2 regions of the Acinetobacter sp. G18 genome follow, and region 1 is predicted to be linked to the other one. Evidence: riboswitches for the same ligand, from Rfam matches in the RefSeq annotation. Region 1 holds a riboswitch; the other holds the start of a gene.

Region 1 (8,617 bases):
TGTTATAACTTGTTCAGATTGAACCATAAAAAACCCGCAAAATATTGCGGGATTTTTTGTAGTGCGTTGAATTACATATGACCGCGTCCGCGGCTATGCATATCAGACCCATGATCGCCATGTGCTTTATTATGATAGTACCCTTTACCATGATGATTACCATGATAAGCATAAGCTTTACCATGATGCATACCGTGATAAGCATGACCATAACCATGATTTGAGCCGTGGTAACCATGGCCTTTTGCAAAGGTCGGAGCTGAAAGCGCGATGACCAATGCAGCGAAAATATACTTAATGTACTTCATACAAAACTCCTTTTTATTGTAGTACTGGAATTTAAAGTAATACATAAATGTACAGCTAGAAACAAGTGAAAATCTGTACAGGAGCGTAAGCTACCAAGCAAAGATAAGAAGCAACTCTATCTTAAATAATGAAAGCAAAATCTATCAGTAGAATTTTGCCTCACCAATCGGACGAGTTTTAAACCGTCTATGAAACCACATGTATTGTGTTGGGGCGATTCGAATTTGGTTCTCAATAATTTTATTGACGCGTTCAGCATCATTTACTTCGCATTCACTTGGAAAGTTTTCAAGTTTAGGTTCGACGAGCACATTGTATTGAGGGTTTCGAATATCCCCACTTCTATAAAAATATAGCGGTATTGCAACAGCATTTGAAATATCCATAAGTCTACGGTGGGCTGTTACTGTTGCCGCCTGTATTCCAAAAAACGATGCCATCACACCTTGCTTCAAACCAAAGTCCTGATCAGGGCTATACCAGATTGCATGACCATTTTTCAGTTTCGAAATTAAGCTACGCATGTTGTCTTTCGCAATTTGGTTTTTATAAACCCGAGCACGACTACGATGAATGAGAAAATCCATAAAAGGATTATTTTGCGGTCTATACACCACATCCATATCAAAAAATAAGGTACATGCAGCGCCACCAGCATCTAGTAAAGTACTATGTGTGCCTAGCAACAAGATACCCTTATCCCGATTCTGTTCCAGATGTTCCAAGCCTTCTATACGAACTCTTTTTTTAAACCATTCAGGACAATACCAAGCGTTTAAGGCTTCAAATATCCCTATCATGGTGTCTTTAAAGACTAGTTTTGCTTTGGCTTCAATTTGCTCAGGTGTTTTTTCAGGGAAACAAGCTTGTAAGTTTCTTAATGTTGTTTTCCGTCTCGAAGCTAATAATATCCAAGCAATTTTTGAGAAAACCTTTGCTAAACGCCACTGGATTGCCCAAGGCAAGTAAGCAAGAAACATGAGAATAAAAGCTGCGAACCAGATACCCCAATATTTTAATGATAGAAAGGAAAATTGAAACTGCCCAGATTGATACTGCGGTTCAGATTTCGTCATACTGTAAATATCTAGAGGTATAGGTCTTCATCCTAACACAGCCCGAATCTACATCCGTTTGCAAAGTGTGTCTTAATATGTAGATTAATTTATTAGAAAAATTTATATCGCGTAATGACGACCCACCATGTTTGCTTTTAAAATTATATAATATTTAACAATTACTTATATGATTTTAGTTTGCGGAATTGGTTTATAAATCATAGATAAAAATTAGAAATCCACACCTCGTATGACTTGCAAAAATTCCGAATATTCATCTTCATTTTCGAAAGTAAATTCTACGTCTGAGCCATCTGCGAATCGAACAAGAACAGAACTTAAATCAGAACTGGTTGTAAATTTAACAACTTGTTCAAGATTATAATGTGTTGAATCTACTTGGTAATATTTATATTCTCTTGGCATAGCAGCGTTCTATTATTTTATGAGATGTCACTACTATAGAACAAAATTTAGATCCGTTTTACTTATTTATTAAAAGTTGGCAACTGTTTAATAAAGTCATTTAACGGCATTGGAACGCCCCATAAATAACCTTGAAACTCGATACAACCATTATTTTTAAAAGCATAAAATTGTTCGGCTGTTTCTATTCCCTCTACTAACACTCGAAGGTTTAAATCTAGACCAATTTTAACAATACCCGAGACTAATTTATAACTGCGTTTATCATCCAACGCTGCCTGTACAAAGCTACGATCAATTTTGATTTGTCTAATTTGCATTTTTTGCAAATAACTTAAAGATGAATAACCTGTTCCGAAGTCATCAAGAGAAAGCTGAACTCCTCTTTCCGATAAGGAATTCATTTTTTCAATCATGCTCACACAATTGTTCAAAGCAATATTTTCAGTAATTTCCAAGATAAGCCGAGATGGATTTATGTCATACCTATGAATCATGCAAATTACGGTTTCCTCGAAGTTAGCTTGCATGAAATGATCAGCGCTAATATTGATTGAAAGTGTCAAATCTTTAGTCTGTTCTTGTTTACTCCAATCTTGTAAAACTTTGCAGGCTTGAGCTAAAACCCATGTACCTATTTCAGGCATTAATCCTAATGTTTGTGCCGCAGGAATAAAATCTTGTGTGGGAACAGAACCCAAAACAGGATGATGCCATCTGAGTAAAGCCTCGGCACCAATTAACTTTTCAGAAGCATTGACTTGAGGTTGATAAAACAATTCAAATTGCTCTTTTCCGAGTGCTAGACGTAAGTCTTTCGCCATGGAATCTTCTATTTGTATTTCTAATTGCATGGTATAGATAGATATACAAATCATGAGCGTGGCGACGCAAATAGCAATCCATCGACCATGACTCCGAGTATTTTCCGATAGCGGTATAGCATGATCTAAAGTAAAAGAGCTGCCACTAAAAAATATAAAGCATGCGATTGACAGTAAAATTAAAACGAGTTGTAAGAAACTCGGATTTCTGCGGTAGTTTAAGTATCCTAATATTGCCCCAGCAGGCAAAAACAAATGAGCAACTTGAGGATGATGAGTAGTCGCTATATCAAAAAATACGCAAAAAACGACTGGAAAAACAAGTAGAACAGCTTGAGATAAAAGAATACCCGCTGAAATTCGATTTATATAAATGAGAAAAAAACTAAAAATGGAAAGCAGTGTAAAAACAATATCCATATAAACAATGATCCACATTTTTGAAAATGCGAAATATATGGTCCAGAACAAGCAAAAAATAATACAAATAAAGATATTTGCTTTAGCTGCGATGGTAAGCTGCTGGTCTTTTATGTTGTGGTAATTATTTTTACATTTTTTTAAGTAAGACGAAGCTATCATAGGTAAATCAACCATAAATATAACAAAAGCAGTAACATTGCCCTTCATGCTCTATTTCAGAATTTAACAATCAAACTTAATTTTCTATAAAGTTTTTATTTATCTTTTATGCGTTTAGAAAGTATTTTATTACACAAAATAAAGTTCATTTGTTTAATAAATTTAGTCAAAAAAGAGGACTTTTCAAAGACCCCATAAGTTTAAATTATGATTCACTCAGGGTACAAGCCTCTGCTACTAAGGTACAGGGCATAAGTTATGAAAAATAAGACAATTGGTTAATTATTTACCGATTTTACAAGGTTATTAGCTCATCGTTTTTTAAGATTATCTAATCAATAGCAAATACAACGACTGAAACGCGCTGGCACATGTCCAGCGCGTTAATATTTATCAGAGATAAATCACAACTAAAATTGCGAAAACACCATACAGCGCACTTACTGCAACCAATGATCGGTCATCGACTGTGCCACGGCGGAATAAATTCCACAGAAATACAATCGCTAATGCAGTAATAATGCCAGAGGCTAACAACAAGGTATCAAAGCGCCACGGCGTAAAGAAAATACCTAATGCACTTGGTATGGTGGCCTGAATCATCATGGCACCAGAAATATTCGCTAAAGCCAAACGCTCTTTACCTTGGCGTACCCAAATCAGCGCATTCATAATCTCAGGTAATTCGGTAGCAACTGGACTCAGTAATAAAGCAACCAAATGTGGCGGCCAACTTAGCGCTGTACCAATCGCTTCAAGCTGAGCAACAAAAGTATGCGACGCAACACTAATTACAACCAAAGCGACCAATACTTGTAGACCAGCCCACCCTAGTGACGGTTCGGCTGTGTTTGGACGGAACTTGAGCGGTTCAAGGTCTTCTTCATCGGAAGATGTATCAGCTTCCTTAATCTCACGCCAGACATAAGCTGCATAAGCCGCTAAAAATAGAATGCCTAACCAAGGTTTGATGGCAAATGCGACTAAACCAAGCGCTACTTTTAAAACAAAGATAGCAAGGAACGAGACTTGATCTCGTCTTAAACGGGCATAATCAACTTGAACTTTATGCGAAGTTCGAGCTAATTTTTTGCGATGAAGCATCAATACCAGACCGACTACGGCGTAACCCAAGGTCGCTAAAACCAATGGGCCACCCATTGCAGCACCAACACCAAGGTCTTTTTGTTCTGGGGTATCACCAAATACGACGGCCATAAAGGTCACCGCACTTTCAGGTAGCGCTGTACCAAAAGCTGCGAGTACCGAGCCTACTGCTGTTGCACCAAGATTAAGACGCTTACCAAACCATTCAATTCCATTGACGAAATATTCACAGGCTAGGTAAATTGCCGCGGCGGACACAAAGAATAAGATGAACGTGAGGAGCATAGGAATAGTCCAGCCGGGCGAATAAGAAACCATTGGCACGACAACGCTCCTCGCCCGACTAGCAAAGTACGTTGCGGCCAAAGGTCTCGCCTAGCTCACACTGTGTATACAGTGGCTGAACACGCCATGAGATACTGATCTCAAGTTTGTTGACGTGGTCTTCCTAGTTGGGTACTAGGAATGGCTACTCCCCAATGACAATAGGTGAAGTTTACCAGTGATTGAAAAGTAACTCTACAAAAATGGTCTGACAAAATGATCAAGAGCTTTAAAAATTCACAGTCGGTTTTAAAACTCTCTTTATTGACTAAATAAAATGTATTTCTACACTGGCATGTACAATTTCTTCATGAATAGACAAAGCCCTTTTAACTGAATCAGGTGTTAAATCTGTTCGGTCTGTTTCTAAAGCCAAAATGCATGAAAATTTTCCTTTACCGACTTTCCATACATGTAAATCTGTAATTTTCACTTGTGATAATTGCTCAATCACTTCTTGGATTTCAGCGACTACTGGATGTGACATTTCAGCATCTAATAACGTTTTTCCTGTGTCACGCAAAAGCCCCCATGACCACTGTGCAACAAGTATCGCCCCTACAATACCCAGCAAAGCATCTAAAAAATTCCATCCAAAAAATTTACCCGCTATAAGTGCAGCTATGGCTAATACAGACGTTACGGCATCGGCAAGTACATGTAGAAACGCAGCTTTATGGTTTAAATCGTGATGGTGATCATGATGATGGTGGTGACTATGCTCATGGTCGTGATGGTGATGTTCATGATTATCATGTAATAACCACGCACAAATTAAATTGACTGCCAACCCCACAACAGCAATAGAAATCGCCTCATTATAATGAATATCAACAGGATGGAGTAATCGCTCAATAGATTGAAATCCCATTAACAGTGCAACGACCATTAATATGATTGCACTGCTATATCCACCTAAAATTTCGATTTTCCAAGTTCCGAAACTAAAGCGTTTGTCATGGGCATAACGGCGAGCCATTTTGTAAGCGACATAGGCCAACCCTAGAGCAACCATATGTGAACTCATGTGCCAGCCATCAGCTAAAAGAGCCATGGAGTTAAAGATCCATCCACCCACAATTTCAAAAACCATCATCACGGCAGTTAAAATCGTTGCGATCAAAATTTTCTTTTGAGCAAGCGGGTTTCCTTCATCGAACTGATGAGAATGGTAACGTTCTAAATTGCTGTTAATTTCCATATTTATGGTCTTTTATTGATACTCCCCCATAGTATATATTTTTTTGAAGAAAAATAAGTTACATCACGACCAAAACAAGAAAACTTTTAGAGAAATCTTTACTTAGTCATGACCTAAAATTGATCTACTATATTTCAAAACCACTATAGATTGAGGCGCTCTGAATGGCTGAGTACATCCATTCATAGAGCTGCATGTGAGAGCAACTACAACACTCCTTGCAATTTTTTCACAAAAAATCTATATCTGAACCAATCAGATAACCCAGACTAAAATTAAAAAAATTGCTCCAACACCTCATCCCTTTCTTTCAAACTGTTTAAGCTTAAAACCTGTAGCAGCAAACCATCTATCAGGTTCACCACCATGTGGGCATCGAATTTTGGCTCGCGGATTTCCCCGCTAAAAATCAGGTCAAAAATTTCATGGCGCAACCACTTTCGGTATTCAACTGTCATGCGGTAAGCCTTTGGATAAAGCAGTTTTATTTCTAAAATAGCTTTGATTAAAAAATGGTACTGGCTGTTTAAATTAGTATGTAACACAATAATTTCTTTAAGTTTATCTTTTGAACTGTAGTAACGGTTTGAGTAAATGATAGAAAGCACTTCTTCTCTGAGCAAGCTTTTTTGAAAGGCGATACACATTTCAATCAGGTGTTCTTTAGAGTGGAAATAGTTGTAAAGCGTGCCTTTGGCAATTTTGGTTTCTTTAGTAATCAGGTCTACGCCTGTATTGTGGAACCCATGCGCCGTAATGAGTTGTATGGCAGTTTGAACTACATGTAGTTTTTTGGAAGAGGTTTCTAAATTTCGCATAGTTTTACCATTATAAAATTCTTGTTGTTTCTAAATGAGATAAAAAGCCTGTGCCCTTTCTGGGAGAAAAAAAGGCACAGCAAAGCCGTAAGACGGTGCTTGGCACATCTCAAGTTTTTTGTTGCTAAGTTTTAAATAAAAAAGACTTAAAGCCTGAAAACCCTACGGCGTTCAAGCTGCTGTAAATTTTTAAGCTGTGTCGTTATAGCTTTTGGCAAAGGCTGCCAAGAAATAATGGATGTGCAAAGCCAACTCCTTTTTTATTGGGAGTTCTGCCGACATTAAAATTATGGTGGCAGAACGAAGGGGGTTAGCAGACTGGCCGAAAAAACCCAGCACACCCGAAGGTGTCCCCCTCCGTTCCACCATTGAGGGGGCGCGAGGGTGTACACACTAAAGATATAAAACCTTTAATGCTTTTTCGGAACGGTCTGCTAAAACCGACTGGCAATGTAGGCCAGCAGGCAAAGGATAGTGCCCAAGTTTATTGCAGTCAAGCATACAAAATGACATTTGTTTTAAAATAGATCATTAAAAAGTAAGGATAAATAATGCCTGAGTTATTGTTAAAGTGGGGTTTATAAAAAGACGTTTTTCTTCCCCAAAATGCTACTTTTTCAATACCATTTACACGTTATAGATTTAGTCGTCACTATTTTAATGTACGGAAAAATAGTGACTTTACAATTAGCTCATGGGTACACGTTTAGCCAGCTTCTTTTGCAAAATAATAATCAATATTGGGAAACCTGCTGCGGAAATTGCACATACCGCCAGTAACGTATTTAGACTTTGTGGCGTCATGCCATGAGCAGGTAATAAAAAGGCAGATAAGAAAAATGCAACCGTTGTCAGCAAATACATGATGGATGTCTGTAATGAAGAAAATCCAGCTCGTTGTCGGTCGTTAGGAAACTGCATCGTAACCACTGAAGATGACACCAAACGACTATAAGATGCACCGAGAAATAAACTAATAAATAATGCTGCATGCTCATAGCCAAGCATTGGTATAAGCAAACTTAGGATAAAGACTAGAGTCGAAGCTGTAGCCAATATTAAAGCAGAAAAACGGGAGGTTAATGCCCCTGTGATTTTTGTAGATACATAGCCCATCACGCCGCCACTAAAAAATAGCCAAGGCAGTAGGTCTTGCGAAGCGCCCAACTGTTGAATCATTAAGGGTGCCAAAATAGGAATAACCAGCATAGGACTAAACTGTACGAGCGCATTAGCAGAAGCGAACAGTAGAGTATCCGCATCTAAAGGCGGCGCACGAAACGTATCTAAAGAGACTTGGTCTTTGGGTATAAACGATACAATAAGTGGCAATGCCAACACACACAATACACTTATGAGCCACAAAGCCACATGCCAACCATAGTGAGTGCATAGAAATAATATGGTGGGCATTCCGACAATACTTACTATTGAAAATGATGCAATCACCGTCGCCAACATTTTTCCCCGTAAATTAGGCGGTGCGTTGTTTATTAATATACTGATACCCACTCCCATGGTGGTACCACCAACCAACCCTGCACAAAATCGGAGTGCAAGTAGAAGACTAAAACTAGATGTGTAGGTAGTCAAAAGTGTTAGTAGACCTAACAGCGCCATATTGATAATTAAAAACCGCTTTTTATTGAAATGATCAATCCAGTAAAAAGCAATAATTCCCGAAAGAACGGCGCCAAGCGTATACATCCCTGAAACATAACCTGAGAATGATACTGGCACTGCAAAATCTGTCGCCATAAAAACAAAAATAGGATTAAACACCATATATTCCAGTGCATTCGTGAACTGGACGAAAGCAATGACAGTGGCTATCCACATGAGGGCTTTATGATTAAACGTCTGTGTGGCTAGGGACATCGCAGTAACCTATAGATAAAAGATGTCCGAGTTTAACTGCTATCAATAGTATTGATTATATGGTAAAAATTGCATTTATTATTATCAAAT
Region 2 (8,617 bases), 1.6 Mb from region 1:
TTTCACCCAACGTACACGTTCAATTACACCAGCAGAGTGACCATGTGCTGTATCAACAACAATAACGTCAACACCAGCTTCAACCAATGCTTCCACACGACTTGGTGTATCAGCACCAGTACCTACCGCAGCACCAACACGTAAACGACCAAGATCATCTTTACAACTGTTTGGATAACTCTCAGCTTTACGGAAGTCAGTTACCGTAATTAAGCCTTTAAGTTCATTGCTCTCGCCAACGACCAAGACTTTTTCAATACGGTGTTTTTGCAATAATGCTTGAATATTTTCTTTAGACTCGCCTTCACGTACAGTGACCAAACGATCTTGACCTGTCATGATGTTGCTAACAGGTTGTTCCAAGTTAGTTTCAAAACGCGTATCACGGCCTGTCACAATACCAACAACCTTGCCGTCTTTAACAACAGGTACACCACTAATGTTATTAGCGCTGGTAATTGCAATCAGTTCACGTACTGTAGTTTCAGGCGTTACAGTGATAGGATCTTTCACCATACCCGCTTCAAATTTTTTCACACGGCGTACTTCTGCAGCTTGAGCAGCAATATCCATGTTTTTGTGCAAAATCCCGATACCACCATTTTGTGACATCGCAATCGCCATACGTGACTCAGTCACTGTATCCATTGCAGCTGAAACTAATGGGATATTTAAATGAATGCCGCGAGTTAAACGTGTCTTTAGAGAGACATCTTTTGGGAGAACAGTAGAGTAGGCAGGAAGTAATAAGACATCATCGAAGGTTAGCGCTTCTTGAACGATGGTCAGCATAACAATCTCACTGGTAAATTCCGTGAGCTATTATAAACAAATTTCAATGCAATTTTCATATTATCTTTGCCTTTTTCCGCAATAGATATTCACCTACTCTAAATATTTCTCACTTATTATCGTGTTAGTTCATATTTAACTCACCTGATCATAGTCATGATCATTTTCTGAATCTGCTGGGTTTACTTCAATCAGAGGAATCAACTGGTGCGCCAAGCGTGCTTTGTTACACTGTTCATCAGCAACCTGCACCTCTTTACAGGTAGAACTACGGACAGCATAAATAGAGCAGCCCACCTCTTTACCAATTTCACCCTTCAAAGCCTGACATCTTGGCTGAGCCTGATTAGTTCCACGCATACACGAATAAACGGGTGTCAAAGGTTCAACGAGATGTTCATCTATGAACTCGGCCTCAGCCCAGTAAAATGAAACCCGAAAATGTGCACAACATGCCCCACAGCGAAGGCACTCATCTGGAGTCGCAACTTGAGATAACATTTTTATTCAAATTCTCGTCATCAAAATTTTTTCTGTGACGCAAAATCCTAAAAAAATTTCAAATTGGACTCAAGATATTGAACTTAACTTTTTATGTTGGACAGCTGAAAATTTGTTCAGTCATTAAATCTACACCACATGGCAAGGTCTCAATCCAGTCTAAAAACTGGTTAATCATTTCTTTGCCAACAAATGGAGTACCATGCTGAGGCACAATCATTTCAATATCCATTTGACGAACCATGTTGACCCATAAACGGATGACTTTATTTGAGCACATATAGCGCTGATGAAAAGCCTTCATTTTCATCACATGAGCATCGAAATCTTTAAGAGGCTGACATGCATCTTCAACAATAGAAGCCCCCATATCGCCTGAAAATAAAATTTTGGCAACTGGATCATAAAACTGAAAATTGCCCACCGAATGTAGAAAATGTGCAGGAACCATGACAAGCTTTGATTCGCCCAATTGAATCACTTGACCACGATCTGGCAGCTCAATGAGACGATCTTCCCAATTACCTTTCATACGCTCACTCATAAAAGACGAGTTTAAGTGAGGTAAAAATCGTGCCCATAATTTAGAGGCAACTACCTTAGCATCGGTATAAACTAACCAACGAGGCATTGAAGTAATAATATCTGGATCTTGATGCGAAGCGATTACATAGTCCAGATTTTTAAGACGAGTATATTTATTAAGTTCCATCGTTAATGGAACGTAGGTCAAATCACCACCTGGATCGATTACAGCTGCTCGTTCATGATCAATAATTAAAAATTGATTGGCTTGTATGCCTTCCCCTTTAACCAAACTGGTAAAACTAATACATTTATGTACGCCATTATCAAATAGTATCTGCGATGTTGTTTTTTCAAACCCCATACAATTCCCCAAAAAAACTTTAAATATTAGATATTTTTATATCCATACTAAAATAAAGGGATTCTAAAGTACTTGCAATGAATTGATTGATATTTCTCATAATATTTTAAAATTGATTTTAGTTTTCTTATTCTATAAATGAATCATCAAGAAATTGCATAATCTTCTAAAACTTTCTTAAATAAATGTATTTTGAAGTTTAACTACTAAAATGACCTATAAAAAAAGCACTCGAATTGAGTGCTTTTTTTATGGCAGCTTTAAATATCTTAAAAGAAATAATGTTGTATTAAAGTAGAGACACCTACAATTAAGAAAATAGCAGCACCAATTTTATGAATAAGCGAGATAGGTAAACGTTCTGCCAGTTTATTACCGATAAATACAGCAGGAGCATTGGCAATCATCATACCAACTGTTGTACCGAGCATTACCCAGAAAATACTGTCATAGCGTGCAGCTAAAGCGACAGTTGCAATTTGTGTTTTATCGCCAATTTCAGCCAAGAAAAATAAAATAAAGGTTGCACCAAAAACACCAAATTTTTGCCACTTATTAATACTATCAGTTTCATCATCGAGCTTATCTGGAATAAGCATCCAGAACGCCATACCAATAAAACCAACCGCAAGTACCCAAACCAAAATTTCAGGACTGAGAACGGTCGTAATCCACTGCCCAAGCACAGCAGAAATACCATGGTTAATGAGTGTGGCTAAAAGAATCGCAATTAAAATAGGAATTGGCTTACGGAAACGCGCAGATAGTAGCAGAGCCAATAGTTGAGTTTTATCACCCATTTCAGCGAGGGCAACAATCGATGTAGAAATCAGAAATTCTTGCATGTCGTTTCTCTGGCTAGCATAAATGCCCATGACCTACCGCTCCTGCTAGCCAAATATCTGCAGAGTGGTAAATCAAAGGTCTTGCCAACTCAGGAACGATGAGACGTTTAAGCTATGATGACCATGTTCTGTTGAACAATTATGTTGACCATCACCTATTCACATTTGCTGTGAATAGCGGCTACTCCCCAATGAAGTATGTGCTCATTATATTCGAGCAGTTCTATTTTTCAAACAAAAAATTTTATCCATGCCCATACTAACAGACGCCCCAAGCCTAATAGTAAAGCTAAACAGATACTTAAGTTAATAAAACCAAAATTGTGAATACCAGCTATATGTTGTGATTGAAATTCAAATGGCAAAATAAGCGTTGCCACAAATACTTCCAAACCGATTGCAACGTAGGTCATCCACTCCCACGGGAAGTGTAAAATACTGACCCATACTCCCATCAACAAAAATACAATCAACAGTAAGGGCAACATAATTTTCAGGAAACCCAACATTTACTATTTCTCCTTTACCTAATAACGAGAAATTTCTCCTCACGCTCAATAAGCCTTGCTTAATCTGTAGATTAACCCAAAATTTAATTAAAGAGATATCAAAAACAAAACCCCGCCGAAGCGAGGTTTTAGTTAATTATTTCAAAGTATTAGATTAATAAAGTACGAATATCTTTAAGAAGTTTCGTAAGTTTATTTGTAAAGCGAGCCGCATCTGCACCATTAATTACACGGTGATCATAAGATAATGACAATGGCAACATCAAGCGTGGATCAAAGTCCTTACCATTCCAAACAGGCTGCATCGTTGCAGGTGAAATACCCAAAATCGCAACTTGCGGCCAGTTCACAAGCGGTGTAAATGCTGTACCACCAATTGCGCCCAAGCTTGAAATGGTGAAATTCGCACCTTGTAAGTCTTTTGGTGTTAATTTCTTATCACGTGCTTTTTGACCTAACATACCCAATTCAACTGCAATTTGCTTAATTGATTTTTGGTCTGGGTTACGAAGTACTGGCACAGTTAAACCATCAGGTGTTGCTACCGCAATACCCATATGGATTTCATTGCGCAAGAGCACTGATTTACCGTCATCAGATAGATGACCTGCGAATTCACGCTCTTCTTTCAACAAATACGCAACCGCTTTGATAATGAATGCCATAATCGTCAGGCTGATACCTTCTTTTTTGAAGTTGCCTTTCAGTTCATTACGCCAATCTTCTAACTCAGTGATATCAGCCAAATCAAACTGGGTGACTTGCGGAATAAAGTTGTTCAACGACAATTGCGGAATTGATACTTGCTGCAAACGCGTCAGTACTTTTTCTTCCACACCACCAAACGCAGTGAAGTCAGGCAGCTTTGGCAAACCCGAAACCGCTGGTGCAGCCGCAGCAACTGGTGCAGCTTGTGGCGCAGTTAAACGACTCTTCACATAGGCAAAGATATCTTCTTTAATAACACGACCATGCTCACCAGAAGTTTTAACTTGTGACAAAATCACACCAAGTTCACGAGCAAGCTTACGTACAGCAGGGCCTGCATATACTTTAGCATTTTCGGCTTCTTGCTCTTTCGTTAACTTGTCACTACCAGACGCTGGAGCAGATACAGCCTGAATCGGAGCAGGAGCTGCCACTTTAGGTGCTGCTGCCTGTGGAGCTGGAGCTACTTCTGCTTTTGCCGCTGGTGCCGCAGCAGGTGCTTGGCCTTCAGCTTCAATTGTTGCAAGCAATATACCTTGTGAAACCTGTTGGCCTGCTTGCAAGTGAATCGCTTTCACAACACCCGCAACAGTACTTGGAACTTCAACAGTCGCTTTATCTGACTCAACCACAACAAGGCTTTGGTCTACATCAACTTTATCGCCAACTTGTACCAAGATTTCAGCAACAACTGCTTTATCTACACCCAAGTCAGGAACGTTAATATCAACTGGTCCAGATTGAGTAGCAGCCGCAGCTACAGTTTCTTGTTGAGCTGGTGCAGGTGCTGCCGCAGGGGCTGCTGTAGAAGCAGGAGCTTCAACTGGCGCACTTGATGCAGACGTTGTTTTCACTTTAATGAGCACAACACCTTCTTTAACTGTATCGCCTTCTTTAACTTGAATGCTTTCTACAATACCAGCAGTACTGCTTGGTACTTCTACAGTTGCTTTGTCAGATTCAACTACAACGATGCTTTGCTCAACATCAATCTGGTCACCTACTTTAACGAGGATTTCGCCAACTAATGCTTTTTCAACACCAATGTCAGGGACAGTTACGTCAACAGTTGCAGTTGATGTAGTGGCAGCAGGTTGAGCTGAAGCTTGAGCTTGTTGTGCAGGAGCTGGAGCAGCTGGCTTTTCAGCCGCAGGAGCTGGTGTTGGTTCTGGAGCAGCTTGCGCTGCACCTTCAGCTTCAAGTTCAAACAATACCGTACCTTCAGTTACGCTATCGCCTTCCTTGATTAAGATGCTTTTTACCACACCTGCTGAAGTGCTAGGCACTTCAACAGAGGCTTTATCAGACTCAAGCAAAACAAGACTGTCATTTTCAGCAATGCTGTCACCAACTTTTACTAAAATTTCAGCAACAACTGCTTTATCTACACCAATATCAGGGGTCTTAATTTGCATGCTTAGTTCCCCTCACCTGTTTGCGTTTCATTGTATTCAGCAACTGGCTGAACTTCCGGATGTGCTTGTGGAGCCCATGCAACTGGACGATCCGTATCTAACTCAAAGTTAGAAATTGCATCTTTCACTAAACGTGCATCTACTTCACCTTCGTCAGCTAATTTTTTCAAAGTAGCAACAACGATATGTGCAGCATCAACACCAAAGAAACTACGTAAGTTCGCACGCGTATCTGAACGACCATAACCATCTGTACCTAATGCAACAAATGGACGACCATCTGGAAGATAAGCACGAATTTGTTCGCTGTACGCACGCATATGGTCTGTAGCAGAAACTACAATACCTTCTGTACCACGTAATTGCTTAGATACCCAAGATTCTTTCACTTCTTCAGCAAGTGGGTGTAGGCGGTTGTATTCTTCACATGCCATACCATCACGAGACAACTCATTGAAGCTTGTTACACTCCAAACGTTTGAATGGATTTGGTATTCATCACGTAAGATTTTCGCAGCTTTGATCACTTCACGAAGAATTACACCTGAACCAAGTAATTGGACAGTTGCTTTTTCGTCTTTTTCGAATAAGTACATACCACGTTTAATGCCTTCCTCAGCGCCTTCAGGCATTGCAGGATGCTCGTAGTTTTCGTTCATTACAGTTAAGTAATAGAACACACGCTCTTGGTTCACATACATACGTTGTAAACCGTCATGAACGATTACAGCTAACTCATAACCAAAACATGGATCATAAGATACGCAGTTTGGAATCGTGTTTGCCAAGATATGTGAATGGCCATCTTGGTGCTGTAAACCTTCACCGTTCAATGTAGTACGACCAGCAGTTGCACCTAACAAGAAACCTTGAGCTTGCGCATCACCAGCTGCCCATGCAATGTCACCAATACGTTGGAAACCAAACATTGAGTAGTACATGTACATTGGAATCATTGGCAAGTTATTCGTTGAATAACTTGTTGCCAACGCAGCCCATGCGCTCATTGCACCAGCTTCGTTAATCCCTTCTTGAAGCATGTGACCATCACTTGCTTCACGGTAATGCATTAACTGTTCTTGGTCTTCTGGGGTATATTTTTGACCGTGAGCGGCATAAATACCGAGCTGACGGAACATCCCTTCTAAACCGAAAGTACGTGCTTCGTCTGGAACGATTGGTACTACGCGGTCTTTAATTGCTTTTTCTTTAAGTAAAGCAGCAATTAAACGAACCATTACCATCGTAGTAGACTGTTCTTTACCACCTGAACCATTTAATACAGCATCAAATACAGATAATTCAGGAATCGCTAAAATTTCACTCTCTTTACGACGTGCAGGAAGGTAACCACCTAATGCTTCACGACGTGCCTTCATGTACTTCATTTCTGGAGAGTTTTCACTTGGGCGGTAGAATGGAAGCTCTTCTAATTTATCATCTGTAAATGGCAGGTTAAAACGGTCACGTACATATTTCAAAGAGTCGATCTGCATTTTCTTGATTTGGTGAGTTTTGTTCACCGCTTCAATTTCTTCAGATAAACCGTAACCTTTAACAGTTTTTGCAAGAATAACTGTTGGTTGACCTTTCGCTTTCATTGCTTCTGCATAGGCAGCAAAAACTTTATATGGGTCATGACCACCACGGTTGAGATTATCGATGTCTTCATCGCTTAAATCTTTTACAAGTTCCGCAGCTTCTGGGTACTTGCCAAAGAATTTCTCACGTGTATATGCACCACCTTTTACTTGGTAGCGTTGGTATTCACCATCAACAGTTTCTTCCATTACCGCTTTTAAAGCGCCTGTGCTGTCTTTTGCAAGTAGCGGATCCCAATGACGACCCCATACTACTTTAATGACACGCCAGCCTGCGCCACGGAATAAAGATTCTAATTCTTGAATAATTTTACCGTTACCACGTACAGGACCATCTAGACGCTGTAAGTTACAGTTAACAACCCAAATGAGGTTATCAAGTTTTTCACGGCCAGCGAGTGAAATTGCACCAGTACTTTCTGGCTCATCCATCTCACCATCGCCAAGATAAGCCCAAACTTTACGATCTTCTTCTTTAATCAAGCCACGGTTCATCAAATATTTTTGAATGTGTGCTTGATAAATCGACATGATTGGACCAAGACCCATTGATACAGTTGGGAATTGCCAATAGTCCGGCATTAAATATGGGTGTGGATAGCTTGGTAAACCGTTACCGCCAACTTCACGGCGGAAATTACTTAACTGCTCTTCAGTTAAACGTCCTTCAAGGAATGAACGTGCATAAATACCAGGAGCACAGTGTCCTTGGTAATAAATCATATCTCCGCCAAAGCTATTGCTGTTTGCGCGGAAGAAATGGTTAAAACCTACGTCATATAATGTTGCACTTGATGCGAAACTCGCTAAGTGACCACCTAAATCATCACCTGTTTTATTCGCACGAAGTACCATTGCTAAGGCATTCCAACGAATCAATGCACGAATACGGCGTTCCATATCTTGGTCGCCTGGCATTGCAGGTTGTTCTTCAACAGAAATTGTATTTAAGTAAGGTGTATTGAGACGTTGAATTGGAACATGCTTAGCAATTGCTTGTTGGTAAAGTTTTTCCAACAAGAATGCCGCTCGCTCAGTTCCCATATGTTGTAAAACTGAATCGAATGCATCTTGCCATTCTTGGGTTTCTTGTGCGTCGGAGTCACCGTAAAACGCCATAATTCACCTGTTCCTTGTTCTCTAATCTACTTTGTATTTTTACCACGTTTTGCCCCTCTCAAGTTATTGCCACGGGTGAATGTGAGGGGGCCCTATTATTTTCTGAATGAATAGTCATTGACCGAGCATGACTCAAAATAACAAAAAAACGCCAATATAGGCGTTTTTTTATACGATAATTGCGTTAAGAAAGGTTTTATCTCATTTTAGATTCAAAAATTTAATAATCCTAATTTTT

Evidence for each region. A riboswitch is a leader RNA that binds a small molecule or an ion and turns the genes downstream of it on or off. The one in region 1 is predicted to bind manganese.
Region 2: it holds a riboswitch for manganese, as region 1 does, so the genes downstream of both, NE363_RS00825 (TMEM165/GDT1 family protein) here and NE363_RS11995 (sodium:calcium antiporter) in region 1, are expected to answer to the same signal.

What each region holds. Positions count from the first base shown of each region.
Region 1 covers NZ_CP109658.1:2,511,440-2,520,056, forward strand. Annotated here, with positions in the region: gene NE363_RS11980 (hypothetical protein) at 72-308, opposite strand; gene NE363_RS11985 (LpxL/LpxP family acyltransferase) at 453-1,385, opposite strand; gene NE363_RS11990 (putative bifunctional diguanylate cyclase/phosphodiesterase) at 1,856-3,247, opposite strand; gene NE363_RS11995 (sodium:calcium antiporter) at 3,593-4,624, opposite strand; yybP-ykoY riboswitch at 4,684-4,796, opposite strand; gene dmeF (CDF family Co(II)/Ni(II) efflux transporter DmeF) at 4,899-5,831, opposite strand; gene NE363_RS12005 (TetR/AcrR family transcriptional regulator) at 6,107-6,649, opposite strand; gene NE363_RS12010 (MFS transporter) at 7,337-8,527, opposite strand.
Region 2 covers NZ_CP109658.1:176,044-184,660, reverse strand. Annotated here, with positions in the region: gene guaB (IMP dehydrogenase) at 1-792, opposite strand, end outside; gene NE363_RS00835 (YkgJ family cysteine cluster protein) at 928-1,293, opposite strand; gene NE363_RS00830 (MBL fold metallo-hydrolase) at 1,385-2,182, opposite strand; gene NE363_RS00825 (TMEM165/GDT1 family protein) at 2,452-3,027, opposite strand; yybP-ykoY riboswitch at 3,043-3,229, opposite strand; gene NE363_RS00820 (hypothetical protein) at 3,258-3,536, opposite strand; gene NE363_RS00815 (2-oxo acid dehydrogenase subunit E2) at 3,686-5,659, opposite strand; gene aceE (pyruvate dehydrogenase (acetyl-transferring), homodimeric type) at 5,662-8,379, opposite strand.